Regions from separate parts of the Trichocoleus sp. FACHB-90 genome, predicted to be linked through region 1. Evidence: predicted binding sites of a transcription regulator. Region 1 holds the regulator's gene; the other holds the start of a gene.
The links. Region 1 encodes HrcA, which represses chaperone genes, less so after heat shock. Its sites were predicted from a motif close to ANTTAGCACTCNNNANTNNNGAGTGCTAANT; they were not measured.

Region 1 (3,419 bases):
CACTGAAGAGTCAATATGTTTTTAATTAGCCTGAATGTGTCCGCCGTAATTGGAGGGGCCAGCAGCAAGACATAGGCGATAAAGCCACCCCATAACAACCATAATGCTATTTTTCTACCCACGAGCTTGACCGATAATTCGACGCTTGTTTGTTAACTAACTTTAAAGCAGAGACAAAATCGGTTACGTCTGTCTTTGGTCAAGTTAATCTACAATTTCCCAAGCCGAAGAAACAGGATTTCTCAACAGGGCTTTTTATATCTACCTACTTACGTTTGAGACGGGCTGCTGTTTCGATACCACCTCGGCAGTAGATTCTGGTAAGGGAGGGCGCAGGCAAAGATACGCTAAAGGGCCAAAAAGTGGAATCAGCGCGACAGTCCAAAAAAGTGCAGGATTGTTGGTTCCCCGCCGTGCCATATCATCTCCTAGTAGGGCGGGAAATATTAAGCACAATAGACAAAAATCCAGACTCATAACATGAATAAAACGACTCGTCTGGAACTGTTGAATATAATCTGCCCAATCTGCTCCCAGCAAGCCATAGGCAACCAAAACAACGCTGCCAATTGTTAGGATAAGACCGAGCCAGCGAGAATCAAGTATTTTCAAAAATAGATTTTTTTGTCCTGAAAATTGTGTATTCGGTTCGCGCAGTGCCAAATAAGGTAATAAGGCAAAGGCTCCTACTCCAAAGGAGAATGTTGCAAAAGGCCAAGCTGGTATTTTTTGCCCTCGGCCGTCTATAAATAACACGCAACCGTAAATCAGAGGCCAGACACCCATGATATTAAATAGGGCAATAATCAAAGGGTTGATGCCTGTCCATTGACCTGTTGACAGATTTTTAATCAGTTCAAATGTGTCTGGTTGATTAGGAGGGGCTAATAGAAAAGCGTAGCTAACTAATCCTACCCATAGCAACCAAAAGCCTATTTTTCTAGTCATGTTATTTTAAACAAATGAACCGCAAAGACGGGGAGGAAAGAGGGGAAGAGAGTAAATTGGCAATTACCAATCTCTCTCAATCCAAAATTCAAAATCGATTAAGCGGTTTGAGTAAGGGCATCGGAAAGATAATCAGCGGCGGCTTCAACGAGCGCGATCGCATTTTCGTATACCATCCGAGTTGGGCCTAAAACTCCCACACTTCCTACCGGAACAGAACCTTGTCGGTAGGTTGCAGAAATTAGCGTACAAGCACGCATCGGTTCTAAGGGATTTTCGGAACCAATTCTCACTGTCACTCGCGAACCTTGTGGCAGGGTTGTCACTCCTTGAATCTCTGGTGTAGGTAATTCAAAGATTAAAGGGCCAAGCTTGTCTTGTTCCTCTTCCAATAGGTGCATTAACATTTGGATTTGCTGCAACTCAGAAAATTCTGGCTGACGCAACACCTCCGCAACACCGCGAATCATAATTTGGGTTGAGGCGGGTTTTGTGGTGCGACGGATCAAGTCAGTGACTAAACTTCGCAAGGTATCAGCATACCTTTGGAATTCCCGGCCTAGCTCACTCCAGTCTAGGGCAACTAATTCAACAAGCGATCGCCCCCGCAACTGGCTATTCAAAAAGTTCGATAAAATCTGCAACTCCCGCTCTACAATTTCTGTATCGGGTTCGGTCTCCTCTGAAGTCAGGGGCGGTAACTCCATCAAAACGCTAGTCGTCTCATAAGCATCTGTTACCACAATTAGCATCACCCGTCCCGGATCGACCTGCACTAGCTGCAAATGTCGTAAGCGAGTAGTACGGTTCTGAGGCATCGTGATCAGGGTAATATAACCACTGAGCGTGGTGAGAATTTGCGCTGCTCCTCGTAGCAAAGCCTCGAAGCTCCAATCCTCTAAGTTTAGATTTTTTGTAAATAATTCCTCTACCTGTCTCCCCAACACGTCAGAAGGCTTTATTAGTTGGTCAACATAAATTCTATAGCCAGAATCAGAGGGAACCCGTCCAGCGGAAGTATGGGGTTGATAGAGTAATCCAGCTTTTTCTAAAGCACCCATCGCATTGCGAATAGTTGCTGGGCTGACGCTGAGATTATATTCTTCTACCAATGCTTTTGAGCCTACAGGCTCTGCCGTTGCTATATAATGGCGAACTGTTGCCCAGAGAATACGTTGTTGCCGATCGGTCAATTTTACTTGTTTAGACATTTAAACAAAAGCCGAATCTAATAGGTTTTAAACACAATGAAAATTCGGGGACTTACGATTATTGATTTATCGTAAGCCCGGCGTTCTTGACAAGCGAGCAGCCGTTTAATTACAGGTTAAATCACAATAGCAGATGCTGTCTTCTGCCTGCCGATCAGTAAAATTGTGGTAGTAGCAGCAAACAGTGGAAAAACTAAGATAAGACTTACTCTGGCACATTTCTCCAGAATATATACACAAGATTTTAGTTGTTCGGGTGTAGGGGCAATTTATTCTCGTTCTCCGGGCTATCCCTGGAAGCGATCGCTTCCCCATTTTGGTGATTATTAGCCTTTGGGGGAGGCGACCGCCTCTAAAAGAAGGAATTAATACCGGGGAATTGTGGAATCTACCAGAAGCGAGTAAGCATCGATACCACCTGCAATATTTTTAACATTGGTGAAGCCTTGACTTTGTAACCACTGACACATCTGAGCCGAACGAATACCGTGATGGCACATTACCAGGGTCTCCGCGTCGGGATCGAAGCGGGTGGGGATTTGATCAGACCATTCGGTAAACTCCGACAGAGGGAGGATTTCAAACCCCTCAAGGCTGGCGATCGCTACTTCAGAAGGCTCTCGCACATCCACCAGTTGTAAACCCTCACGGGCATCACACAGACGCTTTTGGAGTTCTTCTACACTAATCTGGGAAATCTGTCGGGGATAAGATTGAGCTGACATGATGTTGCGTTTCGAGATTAACTAAGATTTTAATAGTTCGGGTGGACGGCAGGCAGCCATAATATTCTCTGACATCTGGATTAGTGTTCTAAGCTCAATCGCTCTCGCGCAAGGTCTGAATTTCGCCATGAAGCAACGCTCATTTTTTTACGCTTTAGCAGCTGGCGTTTTAGTGCTGCTGTTGATTGGTGCTGGTGGCTTTTACTGGTTAAGATCGCAAAGTCCCCTCGCCTTGATGTCGGGCGGACAGATGACGAACCCATCTGCCGCGATGTTTGTGCCGAAACAGGCACCAGTCATGGTGTCATTGCTGGTGAATCCAGATCGCTTGGAGGAGGGGGTTCGGCAGGCTGTGGATCGTTCGGGGAACCGTGGGCGATCGCGTGTCGAACTAGACCAAGTTAAACAAAGTTTACTGGCTAACACGGATCTCGACTACCAGAAAGATATCCAGCCTTGGCTGGGAGATGAAATTACTTTTTCCGTCACTAGCTTAGATTTTGACCGTACAAGCCAAAATGGGGAACAACGGGGA
Region 2 (3,419 bases), on a different contig from region 1:
ACTGATAGGGACAACTCGCCAGCTTCAAAGCGCCCTCACCTACCTGGATGAAATGGATTTAGAAATTTGGAGAAAATCAGATAAAGAAGAAGAGGGCTGGTAACAATTTGGGATTTTAGATTTTGGATTAATAATCTAGAATCCAAAATCTAAAATCCCAAATCGACTTACGCCATGTTACTCTCAATCGCCCACCGAGCTAACTCCGTGCGGTTATGGAGACTGGTTTTACCTAGCATATTGGACACATGGCTTTCAATCGTGCGCTGAGAGACATTCATCTGCTCGGCAATTTCTCGATTTGCCATACCTCGTGCCACAAACTGAACAACTTTCAGCTCAGTCGGCGTTAATTCTACGGTTTCAGGTACCTGAAGTTTTGAGCCTCCCTCAGTTCCTCGACTTGGATGATGAATTAGGCGAGTGGCTTGCTTCAGAGACGATTCCACTTGCGCCACCAATTCTTCTGGCTCAAATGGCTTAACCATGTAGACATCAGCCCCGGTGTTAAGTCCCTTCACCCGATCTTGACTTTGACCTTTCGCGGAAAGGAACAAAACTGGAATCCAACTGATGCGGGGGTCTTCTCTTACGTGTTGTACGAGGGCAATTCCGTCCATCTCCGGCATCATCACATCGCAGATGATCATGTCAGGAATGTCATGCTCTAGAACCTCTAGAGCTTCCCGACCGTTTTCCGCAGTGATCACCTCGTACCCTCGAAACTCCAGGTAGTCCTTGACCAGCAAAATCAGGTTGGGGTCATCATCAATCAGCAACAGTCGTTTGTTATCTCTTACACTGGTGTCTTTCATGGTGTCCCACTCGCCAAGCCTGGATTCGTGAATTTTACAACCGTATTCTAAGTAGACCCTACGTTATTATGCACACCCTGCTGTATTGGTTTGTACTAGGTCTAGGCAAATGCTAAATCCTATTTATAACCAAATAATTATACTCACTTACATGGGTGGCAACGATAAATATCTAGTAGGTATACGGAAGAATATAACGTAGCTACTATGTTACTGTATAGGGTTCTGGGAGCGGATGAACTAAAAAGGCATATTCTTGTACAATTTTGTTGTCAATAAGATGTTCTTGGATAATCCGCTCAATTACTTCCGGAGTCGCCCCGCGATACCATACGCCGTCTGGGTAGACGACTAGAATTGGGCCAGAAGCGCAAACTCGCAGGCAGTTTGCTTTGGTGCGGAAAATGCAGTTGGGGCGAGTTTCAGTGGGTTTGTCAATTTTTAATTCTTTGAGGCGACGCTTTAAGTAATTCCACGATTCTAGGCTAGCTTCCTTGGAGCAACATTGAGCTAAAGTCTGGTCAGCACATATGAAGATGTGTCTTTGAATTTGATTGAGTCCTAAGCTCTGTACGCACGCGAGGATAGCAGCTTGGTCTTGGGGCTTACAGGTGTCTAGAATCTGGGCTTCAGATTGAGCTACTGTATTTTCAGTCATTTTTACTTCTTCTTGGGCAAACTCTTGCTTTTCGCGTCTTTGATAATTTGACAATACGTTGGCAGTTCCAACTTTTCTTTTAGCAGACTGGCGACAGAAAAGGAAAAAAGCTCTGATGCAAAAAAAGAATTCTTGATTTCCTTTGACTTACCTCCTCACCTTTTCCCCAGTTCCCATCTTTGTTCGGAAACCCGTACACACAATTTTGCAGAACTTGCTTGCGATCGCACACCTTACTCCGCTAAATTAGCACTCAGGAGCCGAGAGTGCTAAATTTAGAACGCGAGGAACATCGCGTTTAGATGTCAAACCTGTTGTAGGAGCTTTATTTGTATGGCTGCTGTATCTCTGAGTGTATCCACCGTTAAGCCTCTAGGCGATCGCGTATTTGTGAAAGTGAGCGCCGCTGAAGAGAAAACTGCTGGTGGAATTCTTCTGCCAGACAACGCTAAAGAAAAACCCCAAGTCGGCGAAGTAGTCGCTGTGGGCCCTGGCAAGCGTGATGATAAAGGCGCTCGTGTTGAGATGGAAGTCAACGTCGGCGACAAAGTTCTCTACTCCAAGTACGCTGGCACAGACATCAAACTTGGCACAGAAGAGTACGTCCTGCTGTCAGAGAAAGACATTTTAGCCGTAGTTAACTAAATAGCTAATGGCTAATGGCTAACCGCAATTAGCTTTTTAAAGATCAAAATTCACATACTCACCAAGAACCAGGAAATATATGGCTAAGCGCATCATTTACAACGAAAACGCTCGTCGCGCCCTAGAAAAGGGAATGGACATTTTGGCAGAAGCCGTAGCTGTCACCCTCGGCCCCAAAGGCCGTAACGTAGTGCTAGAGAAGAAGTTTGGCGCACCGCAAATCGTTAACGATGGTGTCACTATCGCCAAAGAAATTGAACTAGAAGACCACGTAGAAAATACTGGCGTGGCGCTGATTCGTCAAGCTGCTTCCAAAACCAATGATGCTGCTGGTGATGGCACCACCACCGCCACCGTTCTCGCGCACGCAATGGTCAAAGAAGGGTTGCGGAACGTTGCTGCTGGAGCCAATGCAATTTCCCTGAAGCGCGGTATTGACAAAGCTATTGGCTTTTTGGTAGAGCAGATTGCCCAGCACGCCCGTCAGGTAGAAGATTCCAAAGCGATCGCGCAAGTCGGAGCTATCTCTGCTGGTAACGACGATGAAGTTGGGCAGATGATCGCCCAAGCAATGGACAAAGTGGGCAAAGAAGGCGTAATTTCCCTAGAAGAAGGGAAATCTATGACCACTGAACTCGAAATCACCGAAGGGATGCGCTTCGATAAAGGCTACATCTCTCCTTACTTCGCTACCGACATGGAGCGGATGGAAGCAATCATGGATGAGCCTTTCCTGCTCATCACCGATAAGAAAATCGCTCTAGTACAAGATTTAGTGCCAGTGCTAGAGCAAGTAGCTCGTGCTGGTCGTCCTCTGGTAATTATCGCCGAGGACATCGAGAAAGAAGCTCTGGCAACCCTGGTAGTCAACAAACTGCGGGGTGTGCTGAACGTGGTTGCTGTCAAAGCTCCTGGTTTTGGCGATCGCCGCAAAGCTATGCTCGAAGACATCGCCGTTCTCACTGGCGGTCAGCTAATCACCGAAGATGCTGGTCTGAAGCTGGAAAACACCCGCTTGGAGATGCTGGGTAAAGCCCGTCGCGTCACCATGACCAAAGACAGCACCACAATTGTTGCTGAAGGCAACGAACAAGCTGTTAAATCTCGTTGCGAACAAATCCGCCGTCAAATGGATGAAACCGAATCTTCCTACGACCGCGAGAAGCTGCAAGAGCGTCTAGCTAAACTTGCTGGTGGTGTCGCAGTAGTCAAAGTTGGTGCTGCCACTGAGACGGAAATGAAGGACAAGAAGCTGCGTCTGGAAGATGCCATCAACGCCACTAAAGCTGCTGTGGAAGAAG

Region 2: the regulator HrcA is predicted to act here: its motif matches at 1,718-1,748, upstream of groES (co-chaperone GroES).

Annotation. Positions count from the first base shown of each region.
Region 1 covers NZ_JACJOK010000036.1:59,965-63,383, reverse strand. The annotation lists gene H6F74_RS10880 (hypothetical protein) at 1-122, opposite strand, end outside; gene H6F74_RS10875 (DUF2834 domain-containing protein) at 262-948, opposite strand; gene hrcA (heat-inducible transcriptional repressor HrcA) at 1,047-2,159, opposite strand; gene H6F74_RS10865 (rhodanese-like domain-containing protein) at 2,525-2,884, opposite strand; gene H6F74_RS10860 (DUF3352 domain-containing protein) at 3,012-3,419, shown strand, end outside.
Region 2 covers NZ_JACJOK010000042.1:20,175-23,593, reverse strand. The annotation lists gene H6F74_RS12295 (NIL domain-containing protein) at 1-103, shown strand, start outside; gene H6F74_RS12290 (response regulator transcription factor) at 168-815, opposite strand; gene H6F74_RS12285 (ferredoxin) at 1,021-1,473, opposite strand; gene groES (co-chaperone GroES) at 1,807-2,118, shown strand; gene groL (chaperonin GroEL) at 2,198-3,419, shown strand, end outside.